Regions from separate parts of the Rahnella sp. CFA14(1/10) genome, predicted to be linked through region 4. Evidence: predicted binding sites of a transcription regulator. Region 4 holds the regulator's gene; each other region holds the start of a gene.

Region 1 (4,342 bases), on a different contig from region 4:
TTACCGCTGCGCAGATGAAGCACGCCATTATCCTGACCATCGCGCTGACTATAATTTGCGGTATCGCGCTCATCGCCGTGGCCTGCCATAAACCCAGTGATGTGGTCGGGTTTTTGGTTCTCGGCTTGCTGTCGATTGGTGCGGCGATTACCTATACCGTCGGCACACGGCCTTATGGCTACATGGGGCTTGGCGATATTTCCGTTCTTATTTTCTTCGGCTGGATCAGTGTCGCGGGGACGTTTTATTTACAGGCAGGCTATTTCGACTGGATCGTGATGCTTCCGGCGACGGCAACCGGTTTGCTCTCCACCGCCGTGCTCAATATCAATAATTTGCGCGATATCGAAACCGACAGTATCAATGGCAAGAATACACTGGCGGTTCGCCTCGGGCCGGTTAACGCCCGCCGTTATCACACTATCATCCTGACCGCCGCCGTGCTGTGTCTGGTCATTTTCTCCGCCGTATACCTGCATCATTGGACCGGCTGGCTGTTTATTCTGGCGATTCCGATGCTGGCGAAACATGTGGCGCGGGTGATGAAATCCACAACATCCACCGAAGTCCGCCCGTTACTGGAACATATGGTAAAAACGGCGTTGCTGACTAACGTCTTGTTTGCAGTAGGACTGTTACTCAATTGAACAAAGTTGGCCTGATGTGCGTTTATCAGGTCACTTTTCACATTTAACAATTGATGATTTTGCCAACATCCGCCGGAAAGGGATATACTGAGCATTCATGCAGCAACCAGATGAAAACCTATGAAATACGATACTTCCGAACTTTGCGACATCTACCATGAAGAAGTGAATGTCGTCGAACCCTTGTTCTCCAACTTTGGCGGCCGTACTTCATTTGGCGGGCAAATCACCACTGTGAAATGCTTCGAAGATAATGGCTTGCTTTATGACCTGCTGGAAGAAAACGGCCGTGGCCGTGTGTTAGTGATTGATGGCGGCGGTTCTGTGCGTCGCGCACTGCTGGATGCCGGACTGGCACGCCTCGCGTTCCAGAACGAATGGGAAGGCATCGTGATTTATGGTGCAGTCCGTCAGGTTGACGATCTCGAAGAGTTGGACCTGGGTATTCAGGCGATGGCGGCTATCCCGGCTGGCGCAGGCAGTGAAGGAATCGGCGAAAGCGACATTCGTGTCAATTTCGGCGGCGTCACCTTCTTCTCCGGCGACCATCTTTATGCCGATAATACCGGTATCGTGCTGTCAGAAGACCCGCTCGATATAGAATAATTTTCTTCTGTGCACAACAAAAAAGGACGCCTTGGCGTCCTTTTTTATTTGGAATATGAAGTCATTAAACTTCTTCCATTTTTCCCAACAGTGCACGCAGACGATCCTGCCATACGTGTTGTTCTTCTTTCAGCTGCGCATTTTCACGCACCAGAGACTCATGATTGCCGCTGGCTTGCTGAACTTCCTGAGACAGGGCGTTGTTCTGCTCTTTCAGTTCTTCGATTTCCATCTGCAACAGAGTAATGGTATCGATCGCTTGCTGAACTTTAGCTTCTAATTTCTCAAATACTTCAAATGACATTTTTCGGTCCCCTTATGTTCGCAAGGCGCACATCTTATGTTCTGCCGCATCGTCCGGACACGGCTCAAAAATTCCTGCACTCCGTCGATTTTTATAACGAATTCATCAGAGAATTGCATAAAACCGGCAGGTGTCTTAACGGGTGATTGTATGTAGCCAGCTTTGATCTGTCTACCCGCAACCCCTCTATCCACGCAGTCTGTTGCAATTTTACAGTGCCGGGTATCAGGAAATGCCTAAAAAGCAGCGTCACACGCCAGAAATAGCCTTTAATGCCGAATAACCGTAGCCACCGTAAAACACGTAATAGTGATGCTCGTTTGTCAGCAACGCGCGCTGAAAATGTTAAATCCAGGCCTTTTGGCGCGGCATCATGGCCCGACAATACGCGAAATCGCTCATTTTTATGACGCAACACACAAAATTTGATTTCGCTATTTCTCGTTTATGCTCGTTAACGATAAATTCACATTACGTTCTCATTTAATGATGAACGCCAAAATCCGATTACGTTCACAAACGATATAACAGAAAAACTATAACTAACCATTAACATCATCCTTAGCAGGATCAAACTATGAGCCAAACCATGAGTTCCACATTAAAAGGTCAGTGCATCGCTGAGTTTCTGGGTACCGGGCTTATCATTTTCTTTGGTGCGGGCTGTGTCGCAGCAATGAAACTTGCCGGGGCAACCTTTGGCCAGTGGGAAATCAGTATCATCTGGGGTCTGGGTGTGGCAATGGCCATCTACCTGACAGCCGCCATCTCCGGTGCACACCTGAATCCGGCGGTGACCGTTGCACTTTGTTTGTTTGCAAACTTTGAAGGACGCAAAGTTCTGCCTTACATCGTGGCACAGGTCGCCGGTGCTTTTTGCGCCGCTGCACTGGTTTATGGCCTTTACTACAATCTGTTCTTCGATTTTGAGCAAAGCCACAATATGGTCCGCGGCAGCGTCGAAAGTCTGGATCTGGCCGGTATTTTCTCTACCTATCCGAACCCGCACATCAGCGTATTGCAGGCGTTTCTGGTAGAAACGGTGATTACAGCCATTCTGATGGCGTTAATCCTCGGCCTGACTGATGATGGCAACGGTATTCCACGTGGCCCGCTGGCACCGCTGCTTATCGGTATCCTGATCGCGGTTATCGGTGCATCCATGGGGCCACTGACCGGATTCGCCCTGAACCCGGCCCGTGACTTCGGTCCGAAAGTGTTCGCCTTCTTCGCTGGCTGGGGCAAGGTTGCCTTCACCGGTGCGCGCGATATTCCTTATTTCCTGGTGCCAATTTTTGGCCCGTTGCTCGGGGCTTCTCTGGGTGCCATCGCCTACAAGGCGCTGATTGGTCGCCATTTGCCAAATCAGATTAATGAACCGGCAGAAGAAAAAGCACCTCAGCCATCCAAACAACGTAAGGCCTGATCGGCTAAACTGTTCCACAGCTTACTCATTCGTAGGATGAATATTATGTCAGCAGATACGACTCACGAAAAAAAATACATTGTTGCACTCGACCAGGGTACAACCAGTTCACGCGCCGTAGTTCTGGATCACGATGCCAATATCGTCAGCGTGGCACAACGCGAGTTCACCCAGATCTACCCGAAATCGGGCTGGGTTGAGCATGACCCGATGGAAATCTGGGCATCGCAAAGCTCGGTGCTGGTGGAAGTGTTGGCAAAAGCCGACATTAATTCCGATCAGATTGCCGGTATCGGTATCACCAACCAGCGCGAAACCACCATTGTGTGGGAAAAAGAAACTGGCAAGCCAATCTATAATGCGATTGTCTGGCAATGCCGCCGCACTGCTGACATCTGCGAAACGCTGAAAAAAGACGGTCTGGAAGAATACATTCGCCACAACACCGGCCTGGTTATCGACCCGTACTTCTCCGGTACCAAACTGAAATGGATCCTCGACCACGTTGAAGGTTCACGTGAACGCGCTAAACGCGGCGAACTGCTGTTCGGCACCGTCGACACCTGGTTGGTCTGGAAAATGACGCAGGGTCGTGTTCACGTGACGGATTACACTAACGCCTCACGTACCATGTTGTTCAACATCCATGACCTTCAATGGGATGAGCGTATGCTTGAAGCGCTGGATATTCCGCGTGAAATGCTGCCGGAAGTTCGCCCTTCTTCTGAGATTTACGGCCAGACCAACATCGGGGGTAAAGGCGGTACACGTATCCCTATCGCCGGTATCGCCGGTGACCAGCAGGCGGCCCTGTATGGCCAGCTGTGTGTCCAACCGGGAATGGCGAAAAATACCTACGGCACCGGTTGCTTCCTGCTGATGAATACCGGTACTGAAGCGGTAGCGTCTAAAAATGGTTTGCTGACTACCATCGCCTGCGGTCCGCGCGGCGAAGTGAACTATGCGCTGGAAGGTGCTGTGTTTGTCGGCGGTGCGTCCATTCAGTGGCTGCGAGATGAACTGAAGCTTTTCAGCGATGCAACCGACTCCGAATATTTCTCCATGAAAGTGAAAGACACCAATGGTGTTTACGTGGTGCCCGCCTTCACCGGCCTCGGCGCGCCTTATTGGGACCCGTATGCCCGCGGCGCTATCTTCGGTCTGAGCCGTGGTGCGAACAGTAACCACATTATCCGCGCGACGTTGGAATCTATCGCCTACCAGACCCGCGACGTGCTGGATGCGATGCAGGCCGACTCAGGCGCTCGTCTGCAGGCGCTGCGAGTGGATGGCGGTGCGGTTGCCAATAATTTCCTGATGCAATTCCAGTCAGACATTCTCGGCACCCGTGTAGAGCGC
Region 2 (4,342 bases), on a different contig from region 4:
TACCTTCGGCATGGCGCTTTTCACGATGATCATGGGAAACGGTTTTGCCGCCTTCCCGGTCATGACGGCGGGGATCGGGCTGCCACTTATCGTCAACCAGCTGGGCGGAAATCCGGCGATTATGGGCGCGATCGGCATGTTATCCGGTTTCTGCGGCACCCTGATGACCCCGATGGCAGCCAATTTTAATATCGTCCCCGCGGCGCTGCTGGAATTGCAGGATAAGAATGGCGTGATTAAAGCGCAGTGGAAAACCGGTGTATTACTGTTGCTGGTCAATACCGCGTTTATGTATTTCTTTGTGTTCCGTTTCTGATAAGGAAAGACGATGACGACGCAACAACATAGTGTACTGACGGCAGAGATGGCATCCCGTTTTGCTTCACTGGCACTGAATCACTTAACACGCGAATACCCGAATAAACTCATGCATGCCATGAGCAGCGCAGCGGATGCGCAAACGCCACGCCAGTTGCATCCGATCTTTTACGGCAGCTATGACTGGCATTCCTGTGTGCACGGATACTGGTTATTGCTGCGACTGCTGGATCGTTTTCCACAACTGCCGGAAGCAGAAAAAATCATTGAGGTGGCCGGCCGGCATTTCACGGCAGAAAATGTCGCCGGTGAAATGGCCTATCTGCAACAGACGCAACATGCCGGATTTGAACGGCCGTATGGCTGGGCGTGGTGTCTGGCGCTGAGCCAGCAATTGCATGAAATGACCCTGCCACAGGCTGCGGAATGGGCGAAAACGCTCGCGCCCATGAGCCGGTTCTTCGAAAAGAGTTTTAGCACGTTTCTGCCAAAGGCAACCTATCCCCTGCGGGTCGGCAGCCATTTCAACACAGCTTTTGCCCTGGCGTTAACACTGGATTATGCCCGCTGTGTTAAGCATCACAAACTGGCAGAATTGATCGAAGAAACGGCATTGCGCTGGCATCTTGAAGATGTGCATTGTCAGGCATGGGAACCGGGCGGTGATGAATTCCTTTCACCTTCCCTGATGGAAGCTGAACTGATGCGCCGAGTTTTACCGCCCGAAGCATTTGTGACCTGGTTTGGCCGTTTTTTACCGGATCTGGCGCACAGCCAGCCTGCGACACTGTTTATCCCCGCCACGGTCACTGACCGCAGCGACGGTAAAATTGGCCATCTGGACGGGCTGAATCTCAGCCGTGCCTGGTGTCAGCGTTCGCTGGCCTCTGCGCTGCCAGCGGGTGATCCGCGTGCGGTCTTGCTACGTCAGACGGCAGAAGCCCATCTGCACAGCGCGCTGAACCATCTCGACAGCACCTATATGGGCGAGCACTGGCTGGCAACCTTTGCCCTGTTAGCACTCGAAGCCTGACAGCCCGTCACCTCTGTTCAGCCGCAGGATTACCCTAAACCCGTTAACGAATGATCCCGCGCGCTGAATGAAGGAAAAAAGCATTGAAGTGGCACAGTAACGGATATTCCGTGCTGAGCCGCTCAATTTCTGACTTTACCCGTTCAATCGTTTCCTGCCGGTGATAAAGCAAATCGTACAGATAGCGGATGATATTTTGCTGCGTACTGCCAGCCCGGCAAAATTCTGCTGTCTGCTCGTTTATCCCTTTAGGTACCGCGCGGTTTCCGCCTGCCATCACAAACGGCGGCACATCCTGCACCACACACGTATTGGCAAGCAAACGGGCTCCCGCACCAATAATACAAAACTGATGCACTGCGCTCAGGGCATCAATCCGCGCATCATTACCTAATAAAACATGCCCTGCCAGAGCACTATGTTCGCCAATGAACGTGGCATTTCCCACCTGGCAGTCATGGCCGAGATGGACACCCCGCTCAAAAATATTCAGATGCCCTATCCGGGTCATACCGCCGCCCTGTACAGTGCCTCGATGTAATGTGGCATGGCAGCCAATCTGGTTTCCATTGCCGATTTCCAGCCCGGTAGGTTCTCCGGCGTATTTCAAATCCTGACTGATTTCGCCAATGGATGAGCCTCTGCCAATCTGATTATCCCTACCTATTTTGGTATTGCCGTTGATGATGACATGCGAAGAAATGCATGTTCCTTCGCCAATTTGCACACCCGCTGAAATAACACAAAAAGGCCCGATAACCACTCGCGGCCCAATAATCACACCGGGTTCAATAATGCTGCTGGCCGCAATGATGGCCGAAGATGAGATCAACACGAATATCCTTCTGACAGCCCGCAGACAGTCAGTGATGAATTAAACCGGTCAGGCATAATCAGGGAAAGACAAAATGAGCGGAGGGAAACGCGCTCAGAGAGGTTTAAACAAAGGGTGTTTCGTTGAACATCCACATCGCTACGCCGGTGAGCATAAGGCTTCATGCAAGAAAAGGCGGTCTCTTATATTTTATATATTTTCTGAACTTTTTCAGAAACGCTGCAGGATGAAGGATTTATGACGGGTAGATTAAGGCTTTCTTAAGCTTGGATGAATATTCTTATGAATATTCATTTCCGTACGTTATCTTTCCCTCACATTAACCCTGCTACCGTCATTTTGTTGGGAGTTTTCATTGCGCTATATATTTCCGAAGATCAGCTACTTTACGCTGACTTTATTGCTGACCCTGTATTTTACCTTTGTGGTTAACTTACCTATTTTGTTGCATTTTTACCGCATCTTAAATGCACTGCCCGCATACAATCTGGCTTTCGCCCTGAGCATTCCGGTCGCGCTGTTTGCCGCACTGAACTTTGTGTTCACCCCTTTCAGTTTTCGCCCGTTGCTTAAGCCATTCTTCATTATCGTGCTCCCGGTCAGTGCCCTCGCCAGTTTCGCGATGATGACCTTCCAGGTCGTTTTCGATCGCGGCATGATCGAGAATATCCTCGAGACGCAATCTGCTGAAGCATCTTCATACCTGAATCTGAAAGTGGTGCTGTGGTTTGTCTTCACCGGCGTTTTGCCCGCGATTTTGCTTTTCCTGACACCGGTCAGCTATGAAAAAACACCGCTGCGCCGTCTGGGAGTACGCCTGGTGTCAATGGTGATTTCATTGCTGGTCGTTGCTTCCATTGCCGGCGTTTTTTACAAAGATTATGCTTCCGTTGGCCGTAACAACCGCACTCTGAATCTGGAAATCGTACCGACCAACTATCTTTACAGTGCGTTCCAGTACATGAATCACCGTTACTTCACACCGAAAATGCCGTTCCGGACTCTTGGTAATGATGCAAAACTGGTACAACAACCGGGGCAAAAACCCAATCTGGTGTTCCTGGTGATCGGGGAAACAGCACGGGCGCAAAATCAGTCGTATGAGGGATACGCCAAACCAACCAATCAGTACACGCAAGCCATTCCGGACGTGGTGTACTTTACGAAGATGACGTCATGCGGTACGGCAACGGCAATTTCTGTGCCGTGCATGTTCTCAAACATGAAACGCACCAGTTACGACGCCAACCGCGCCCGTAACAGTGAAGGTTTGCTGGATATTCTGCATAAGGCCGGCGTTTCAGTATTCTGGAAAGACAATGACGAAGGCTGTAAAGGGGTCTGCGACCGTGTGCCGAATGTCACCATTAATACCCAAAAAGACGGTAAATATTGTGATGGTGATACCTGCTACGACATGGCACTGATGCAGAATATTGATGATGACATCAAGGCTGACGGCAAAAATACGCTGATTAGCTTACATCTGATCGGCAGCCACGGCCCGACATATTACAAACGCTATCCTCAGGAATTCCGCAAGTTCATGCCTGACTGCCCGCGCAGCGACATTGAAAACTGTTCACAAGAACAACTGGTGAATACCTACGATAATACGCTGCTTTACACGGATTACATGGTGTCGCAGGTGATTGAAAAAGCGAAGCAGTATCAGGATAAGTACAATGTGGCCGTCATTTATCTTTCCGACCATGGTGAATCCTTGGGTGAAAATGGCCTGTATCTGCACGGTACGCCTTACAGCGTGGCACCGGCGCAACAGACCCATGTGCCGATGCTATTCTGGCTGTCTGATGGCTATGTCAAAGCGCAGGGAATAGATATGCAATGCCTGAAATCCAATGCTGCGAACAAAGACGTTTCGCAGGATAACCTGTTCCACACCGTGCTGAGCGCGATGAACGTACAGACCTCAGAACGTGATCCACAACTGGATATTCTGGCGGCCTGCCGCCCATCTCAGAAGTAGTCACGCCCGTAGCTGAAAGGGTTTGCTGCCAGAATGTTATGGCAGCAAACCGCACTCTGTCAGAATGCTTGTTGCCAGTGCGCTGACCGTTTTATCGAACTGCTCAGATTGATTATCCATCACCATATACAGTGCCGTTTGCCGCACCGTTCTGGTTGTTAATTCA
Region 3 (4,342 bases), on a different contig from region 4:
TCAGTACGTCGATGGCGGAGGGTTTTTTACGGCTCACGGTCAGCCTGGCAAGCAAATAAGGTTGGTACGCTATATTTATGCTCAGCGCTACGTTGAACATCACGATCCTGAGTTTATTCGCCGTTGTGAGCGGGTTCGCGGTCAGTTTATCCTGACTACGGCACTGGTCGGTTTAATATTAATCAGTATGTTAGCGATGCTGATCTGGTATTAGAAACTGAAAGAAACGTGAGGGAGGATGAGTGAATAAGGAAACAAAAAAGGCGACCTGCTGAGCAAGGTCGCCTTTTTACTGCCTGTCAGACAAGCATCAGATCAGCTTCAGGGCAATCCAGTACAGGACACCGGAAAGCACAATCGACACCGGCAGGGTTAATATCCACGCCATCGCGATGTTTTTCACGGTTTTCGACTGCACACCGCCGCCATCGACAATCATGGTGCCCGCGACGGCAGACGACAACACATGCGTGGTGGAAACTGGCATGCCGGTGTAGCTGGCTACGCCGATGGAAACTGCCGCAGTAAGCTGTGCTGACAGCCCCTGTGCGTAAGTCATGCCTTTCTTACCAATCTTCTCACCGATGGTGGTCGCAACACGTTTCCAGCCAATCATGGTACCCAGTGCCAGCGCCAGCGCTACCGCGATAATGATCCAGATAGGTGCATATTCGACGGTTTGCAGAATGTCGGTTTTCAGCTCGCCGAGGAAGCGTTTATCTGCGGCGGAAGTTTCCGGCAGCTTCGCCACTTTATCCGCAGTATCAGAAACACACATCAGCAGGCGACGCATATGGCTGCGTTCGTCCGGTGACAGGTCGCTATAAGATTGCAGATTAGTCAGCAGGCTTTGCGCACGACCAATGGCGTCAAGTGCGTGGCTGCTGTCGCAGTGGAACACTTTGGGCTCGTCAGTCGGTGCGATATTAACATCAGGTGCAGGCACTATCGGTGTCAGTGCTACCACATGCGGTACGGCATCAGCATGTTGCTGATAATACTGTCCGAGGTGGGTCACGGCGTCGCGGGTACGGGTAATGTCGTAACCGGTTGCACTCATGTTCAGCACAAAACCCGCCGGAGCCACACCAATCAGAACCAGCATGATCAGGCCAATACCTTTCTGACCATCATTAGCGCCATGAGAGAAACTCACGCCGATAGCCGACAGGATCAGGCCGATACGTGTCCAGAATGGCGGCTTTTTCTTGCCATCTTTCTTTTCCCGTTCAGCAGGGGTCAGGTGGATACGTGCATGTTTCTTGTTGCCACTCCAGTAACGGCGCAGCAGGAAAATCATGGTACCTGCCATAATCATCCCGACCAGCGGGGAGACGATCAGTGAGGCAAAAATACCGATCATTTTGGGGATGTTTAACGCATCGACCACAGAGGTGTGAGTCATTAATGCATTGGTCAGCCCTACGCCAATGATGGCGCCGATCAGGGTATGGGAACTGGACGCCGGCAGGCCGAAATACCAGGTGCCAAGGTTCCAGATGATCGCCGCCAGTAACATAGAAAACACCATGGCAAGGCCATGAGCAGAACCCACGTTGAGCAGCAAATCAGTTGGCAGTAAATGAACGATGGCATAAGCCACACTCAAACCACCGAGCAGGACGCCAAAGAAGTTAAATACCCCTGCCATCACGACCGCTAATTGCGAACGCATTGCCCGGGTATAGATGACGGTTGCCACTGCGTTGGCCGTATCATGGAAGCCGTTAATGGCTTCATAGAACAGAACAAACAGTAACGCGAGAATCAATAACGAACCGGTATGAATATCCAATCCGGCAAATAGATGCAGCATAATTGTTACGCCAGTTAGTGGTCATGAACGCCGCGCATTATCTGCGAGAACAGGGGGAGGGGAAAAGGAAAATATGACATTTTTTTGACTAAAAACAGTCCAATATCTACCCTGGATTTGGTTAAGTTTTTATTTATCAAAAAGTTATTCCTCCTTTGGTGATTGAAACATTTACTTACGACGTTCAGGAAACGGTCTGTTGGCTGGTTTAACAGGCGCCTGTCCCTTACAATCCGCGGCTCAACGCCCCGGTAAACAGGGCGAACCTTATGTAAAACGTAGTTGAATTTCCGTAAAAGAGAGGCCGAAAGTGGAACAGGTTGATGTGGTAGTCATTGGTGCAGGTGCGGCAGGCATGTTCTGCGCGGCGCAGGCCGGACAAGGTGGCTGCCGGGTTCTGCTGCTGGATAACGGCAAAAAAACCGGACGCAAAATTTTGATGTCAGGCGGCGGACGCTGCAATTTCACCAACCTTTATGCTGAACCCGCTGCCTATCTTTCCGAAAATCCGCATTTTTGTAAATCCGCGCTGGCGCGTTATACCCAGTGGGATTTCATCGATATGGTCAACCGTTACGGCATCGCCTGGCACGAGAAAACCCTCGGGCAGTTGTTCTGCGACGACTCGGCACAGCAAATCGTCAGCATGCTCGATAAAGAATGCGAGCTGGGCAATGTCGATGTACGCCTGCGCAGCGAGATTTCCGATGTGCAGAAAACCGAAAATGGCTTTGTCATCAAGGTGAATGGCTCAACTGTAAGCACTCACTCACTTGTTATTGCCAGCGGCGGGCTTTCCATGCCGGGGCTGGGCGCGACACCCTTCGGTTACCGTCTGGCGGAACAGTTTGGCCTGAAAGTGCTGCCGACCCGCGCCGGTCTGGTGCCGTTTACCCTGCACAAACCGCTGCTCGATCATTTGCAGACGCTTTCCGGCGTGTCAGTGCCTGCGGTTCTGACTGCGCAAGACGGCACGGTTTTCCGTGAAAGCATTCTTTTCACCCATCGTGGCATGTCCGGTCCGGCAGTTTTACAGCTTTCGAGCTACTGGCAGCCGGGTGAGTTTGTGAGCGTTAACTTACTTCCTGATGTGGATCTGGCGGCGTTTCTGAATACGCAGCGTCAGGAACACCCGAACCAGAGCCTGAAAAATACGCTGGCGATGCAACTGCCGAAACGTCTGGTGGAGTGCCTGCAAACGCTGGGTCAGTTGCCGGACGTCACGCTGAAACAGCTGAATGTGCCGCAGCAGGCGGAACTGGTTGAACAACTGCAAAACTGGCAGGTTCAGCCCAACGGCACCGAAGGTTACCGCACGGCAGAAGTGACGCTTGGCGGCGTCGATACCAAAGAGTTGTCGTCCAAAACCATGGCCGCCGCTAAGGTGCCGGGCTTGTATTTTATCGGTGAAGTGGTGGATGTCACCGGCTGGCTGGGTGGATATAACTTCCAGTGGGCGTGGAGTTCGGCGTGGGCCTGTGCGCAGGATCTGGTGGTGTTTTGCAATAATAAAAATGATGATCTGAATAAATAGTTGGTGATCTCACCTGCATTTGAGACATTAAAGTTCGTGATCCAGAGCACCACGACAAAAAATCTAATTGTGATGTCAAACAGGAAAATCTCCCCTCTCAAAAGCAGAAAAACACGACATAGGGTAGTGGTCGCCACTGACCGACAGACCCTATGTCGTGTTTAGCGAGCGGTTCACGCCGGTGGCATGAGGACGTTGGGTTGCATAAGCAGGCTAGCGGCTTGCCGCGTTTATCTGTCCAGATGTTTTAATGCCACCTGTGGGCGGTATTGTTTTTATTACGGGATAATCACAGCGGGTTTGTGAGGTTGGGCAGTCTACGCGTAAAACCCAATAATACGAACCACAAGAAACCCCGCCACCCTTTCTGAGGTAGCGGGGTCAGCTAAAACGTACTTTTAGGATACGGTCACTTTGAACTCATAGTCTCCTGTCGTGAACGGCAGCCTGACTGGCGTTTTGGAGTCCCCCGGTAACACCTTCTCAGGACAAAAAACCTTTCAAATTTTCCAGCATATTGGTCATCATGCCGAAGGCCATATTTACGCTGTGAATGCTGTAATACAGCGTAATATCATTGCGCATCAGGTAGGTTTCAAAACGCTTATCTGCCAGCACCGCCTGAACTTCCAGACTGCGATCGCGGAAATGTCGGCAGTTATTAATGTACAAATCCAGTGAACGGTATTCTCCCGTAGCAAGCTGATTCACCAGCACCGCCATCTGTTCGAAGCTCTCGATCAGCGCCCTGTGTTTTTCCAGATGGCCGGCATGCTCCTGAAGATTTTCCATAATGACGTTCTCCCGGTAACGAGACGACGGCAAAAGCCTGATCAGAAGCTTTGCCAGTCGGACTCATTTGTGGAGTGCGCACCCGGCTTTTCCGTGCGTGGAAGGGCGGCTAGTGCCCGCGCCGGTTTTGCCCGGGACTGATGCTGAGCCGTGGCGTCGCTGAGACGGAATTCGCCGACCAGTCTCGCCAGGCCGTCAGC
Region 4 (4,342 bases):
ACCAACGGGTGCCGCCCTGCTTTTACTGCTATTAATCGAAGAAAAAGGGTTACAGATCATTTGCTAAAAGAAGCCACAGCTTGTTGCTGTGGCTTGATTTTTATCCCTTTACATCGCTTTGGCTGGCCTGTTCCGGAGGAACAATCAACTTCGGTGCCAGCGTAAACATGAAGCGCGTGCCGACCCCCACTTCACTCATGACTTCAAGTTTGGTGTGGTGATGGCTGAGCGCATGTTTGACGATCGCCAGCCCGAGTCCGCTGCCGCCGGTCTGCCGCGAGCGGGCCTTATCGACCCGGTAAAAACGTTCGGTCAGGCGCGGGAGGTGCTGCGGCGCAATGCCCGGCCCGTTATCACTGATCTGGAATTGCGCGCCATGCGGCGTTTGCTGCCAGCTGACTTCAATCCGCGTCCCGGCAGGCGTGTGGTTGACGGCGTTATACACCAGATTCGATACCGCACTGCGCAACTGATCTTCATTACCAAAGACGTTCAGTTTGTCATTAATGCGAAACACCACCTCATGCCGGCCGTTGCTTAACGTTTGCACCTCACGTTCGAGCATACCGAGCATCACCGGAATATCGACTTTCTCATGCAAATCAATATTCGCTGAAGCTTCGATTTTCGACAGCGTCAGCAACTGCTTCACCAGCCCGTCCATTCGCCGCGTCTGTTCCTGCATGGTATCCAGTGCTTTGGTGCGGAAAGGTTCTTCCAGTTTGGCGTCTTCCATCATTTCCAGATATCCCTGCAATACGGTCAGCGGGGTTCTCAGCTCATGACTGACGTTAGCAAAGAAGTTACGCCGTGCACCTTCAAGCTGACGCATCTGTGTGACATCGCGTGCCACCATCAGCAGTTGCCCTTCTGAATAAGGCATAACGCGAAACTCGACGTAATGCTCATTATTGAGTTGCAGATTCAGCGCCCGGCTGAAATCGCGGGTCTGGATCCACAACCGGAATTCCGGATAACGCAGCAGGTTGAAGATATGTTGCCCGTTATCTTCCGGCCAGCGGAAACCGAGCAGATCCTGCGCCAGCCCGTTACACCAGAAAATATTGCCTTCTTCCGTAGTCAGCACCACGGCATCGGGCAGCGATTCAGCACCGCTGCGAAAACGTTTGATCAACTGACCTAATTCGCGACGCCGGCGCCGGTTGCGCATCTGCATCTGGTTAAGCCCGTAGAACAGCGGCTCCCAGCTCCAGCGGCCGTTCGGCGGCGTAATACTGCGGTCAAGCCACAGCCAGTGAGAGAGTTTAAGCTGGTTGTAATAATTCCAGCCCAGTGCCGCAACCAGCGACACAAACAGGAGCCAGCCGAAATGACCGACGAAAATACCGAGAATTAACGCTGGCAGACAAAAGAGAAAAAATTCGCCGGCCAATCGTTTCCATGACAAACGTTCTAGCACACAGATTCTCCGCTGTGAGGACTCAATAACGCGTTGAAAAACGGTATCCGGTACCACGAACAGTCTGGATCATTCTGTCATGTCCGCTGGTTTCCAACGCCTTACGCAAACGACGAATATGCACGTCTACGGTGCGATCTTCCACATAAACGTTAGTGCCCCAGACGTTATTGAGCAACTGTTCCCGGCTATAAACACGTTCAGAATGCGTCATAAAGAAGTGTAATAACTTAAATTCTGTCGGCCCCATATCAAGCGCCTGTTCGTTGGCCATCACCCGGTGAGACGAGGGATCCAGGCTTAAACCCTGCATGTCGATCACTTCTTCCACCGCCATTGGCGAGATGCGACGCATCACCGCTTTAATGCGGGCAACCAGCTCTTTCGGGGAAAACGGTTTGGTGATGTAATCATCGGCACCGACTTCGAGGCCACGCACCCGATCTTCTTCTTCACCGCGTGCGGTCAACATCATCACCGGAATTTCGCGGGTCAGCGCCTCACGTTTAAGATGCTTAATAAACTGAATACCGGAACCGCCAGGTAACATCCAGTCGAGCAGGATAAGTTCAGGGTAAGGTTCAACAAGCTGCCCAATCGCTGAATCAAAATCCTCAGCTTCTACGGCCTGATAGCCATTTTGTTCCAGTACAAAACACACCATTTCACGGATTGGAGCTTCGTCTTCAACCACCAATATACGTCTAGCCATCGTAGGTCCTGCCAATAGGTTAGCGATCTTTTATTTGATTGCGGGCGCCATTATGCGTCAGTTTTGTGACAGATTTATGAACGAAAAGAATGGTTCATTACAGTCAAATATGACAGATAATTAGCGGCCATCTTGCTGAAATTGGACTGATTTATCGGGGACATCTCCCCCCGCCGACGTTTATACTTTGCCCCATTGTCGTCATCCAGGGTTCATACAGGAGTCTCATGCGCCTGATCCACACGTCAGACTGGCATCTTGGCCAGTACTTTTTCACCAAAAGCCGTGCAGCCGAACATCAGGCATTTCTGCGCTGGCTGACCGGTCAGGTGCAGCAACATCAGGTCGACGCCGTGATTGTCGCGGGTGATATTTTCGATACCGGATCACCGCCCAGTTATGCCCGCGAATTGTATAACCGCTTCGTGGTGGAATTACAACAAACCGGCTGTCAGCTGGTGGTACTGGCTGGCAACCACGATTCCGTCGCAACACTTAATGAATCACGCGAGCTACTTTCCTGCCTGAATACGCGGGTGATTGCCACTGTCGGCGAAAATCTGTCTGAACAGATTTTGGTGCTCAGTCAGCGTGACGGAAAACCGGGCGCGGTACTGTGTGCCATCCCGTTTTTACGCCCGCGTGATCTGCTGGCCAGTCAGGCCGGTCAGTCCGGCAGCGACAAACAACTGGCATTGCAGGAAGCCATCGCCGCACATTATGACGCGCTCTGGCAGGCCGCGCAGGCCAGGCGTGATGAACTTGGCATACCGCTGCCCGTTATTGCAACCGGCCATCTGACCACCGTTGGCGTCAGTACTTCTGATTCCGTGCGTGACATCTATATAGGCACACTTGACGCCTTCCCCGCGCAGGCGTTCCCGCCGGTTGATTATGTGGCGCTTGGCCATATTCACCGCGCACAGTGCGTCGCAAAAACTCACCACATCCGTTACAGCGGTTCGCCAATTGCCCTGAGCTTTGACGAACTGAGCAAAGCCAAAAGTGTGTATCTGCTCGATTTCGACGGGGCAACGCTCAGTGCCATCGACACGCTGGAAATTCCTGTTTTCCAGCCCATGCAGATACTCAAAGGCTCGCTGGCGGAAATTGAAAAGCAACTGGCGCAGTTCGAAGGCGGCGATGCACAAAAACCCGTCTGGCTTGATATCGAAGTCGCCACGCAGGATTATCTCAGCGATATTCAGCGGCGTATTCAGGCGCTGACTGCGGATTTGCCGGTGGAAGTTGTCCTGTTGCGCCGCAGCAAAGAACAGCGCATCAGCAGCATTGAGCAGCAGGAAAAAGAGACCCTCAGTGAACTGAGCGTCAGCGACGTCTTTGAACGGCGGCTGGCGCTGGAGCCGGACCCTGATGCCCCCCGTCAGGCGCGGATGCGCACTCTTTTTGCTCAGGTTGTTGAGCAGGTCACGCACGGTCAGAATGCAGAGGACAGCGCACAATGAAAATTCTCAGCCTGCGTTTAAAAAACCTGAACTCGCTGGAAGGCGAATGGAAAATTGATTTCACTGCCGAGCCGTTCGCCAGCAACGGATTATTCGCGATCACCGGCCCGACCGGTGCAGGGAAAACCACCCTGCTTGATGCCATTTGTCTGGCGCTTTATCATCAGACGCCACGTCTGAACATCACACCAAGCCAGAACGAACTGATGACCCGCCACACCGCCGAATCGCTGGCTGAGGTGGAGTTTGAAGTTAAAGGCGTAGCTTACCGCGCATTCTGGAGCCAGCGTCGTGCTAAAAATTCGCCGGATGGCAACTTGCAGGCACCGAAAGTCGAGCTGGCGTTACTGGCCGGCGGCAAAATTCTGGCCGATAAAGTGCGCGACAAACTCGACGCCATCGCCACACTGACCGGGCTGGATTTCGGCCGTTTCACCAAATCCATGATGCTGTCTCAGGGGCAGTTCGCCGCGTTTCTGAATGCTGATGCCAACGACCGCGCCGAATTGCTGGAAGAACTGACCGGCACCGAAATTTACGGACGGCTGTCTCAGCGCGTCTTTGAGCAACATAAAGAAGCGCGCATCGTACTCGACGGTCTGCATCAGCGCATGTCCGGCATCGAACTGCTCAGCGAAGAACAACGCCAGACGCTGGAGGCACAGCATGCTGAACTGAACGCACAGGAAAACAGCCTCAGCCAACAGGCGCAGCAACGCCTGCGGGATCTGAACTGGCTGCAAC

Evidence for each region. Region 4 encodes PhoB, which activates phosphate uptake and scavenging genes when phosphate is short. Its sites were predicted from a motif close to CTGTCATAAAACTGNCNNAT; they were not measured.
Region 1: a site for PhoB is predicted at 1,951-1,970, ahead of EVX52_RS22795 (MIP/aquaporin family protein). Genes of this name have one in related genera too.
Region 2: a site for PhoB is predicted at 2,411-2,430, ahead of EVX52_RS06180 (phosphoethanolamine transferase). Genes of this name have one in related genera too.
Region 3: a site for PhoB is predicted at 1,888-1,907, ahead of pitA (inorganic phosphate transporter PitA). Genes of this name have one in related genera too.

The regions. Positions count from the first base shown of each region.
Region 1 covers NZ_SEWS01000014.1:32,841-37,182, forward strand. Annotated here, with positions in the region: gene EVX52_RS22780 (1,4-dihydroxy-2-naphthoate polyprenyltransferase) at 1-647, shown strand, start outside; gene rraA (ribonuclease E activity regulator RraA) at 768-1,253, shown strand; gene zapB (septal ring assembly protein ZapB) at 1,318-1,557, opposite strand; gene EVX52_RS22795 (MIP/aquaporin family protein) at 2,135-2,983, shown strand; gene glpK (glycerol kinase GlpK) at 3,029-4,342, shown strand, end outside.
Region 2 covers NZ_SEWS01000002.1:574,219-578,560, forward strand. Annotated here, with positions in the region: gene EVX52_RS06165 (DUF979 domain-containing protein) at 1-316, shown strand, start outside; gene EVX52_RS06170 (DUF2891 domain-containing protein) at 329-1,351, shown strand; gene lpxA (acyl-ACP--UDP-N-acetylglucosamine O-acyltransferase) at 1,395-2,183, opposite strand; gene EVX52_RS06180 (phosphoethanolamine transferase) at 2,542-4,176, shown strand; gene EVX52_RS06185 (LysR family transcriptional regulator) at 4,213-4,342, opposite strand, start outside.
Region 3 covers NZ_SEWS01000006.1:136,545-140,886, reverse strand. Annotated here, with positions in the region: gene uspB (universal stress protein UspB) at 1-214, shown strand, start outside; gene pitA (inorganic phosphate transporter PitA) at 311-1,816, opposite strand; gene EVX52_RS13590 (NAD(P)/FAD-dependent oxidoreductase) at 2,127-3,350, shown strand; gene EVX52_RS13585 (hypothetical protein) at 3,834-4,142, opposite strand; gene EVX52_RS13580 (methyl-accepting chemotaxis protein) at 4,184-4,342, opposite strand, start outside.
Region 4 covers NZ_SEWS01000012.1:96,599-100,940, forward strand. Annotated here, with positions in the region: gene EVX52_RS21720 (DNA-binding transcriptional regulator) at 1-67, shown strand, start outside; gene phoR (phosphate regulon sensor histidine kinase PhoR) at 101-1,420, opposite strand; gene phoB (phosphate response regulator transcription factor PhoB) at 1,443-2,132, opposite strand; gene sbcD (exonuclease subunit SbcD) at 2,360-3,598, shown strand; gene sbcC (exonuclease subunit SbcC) at 3,595-4,342, shown strand, end outside.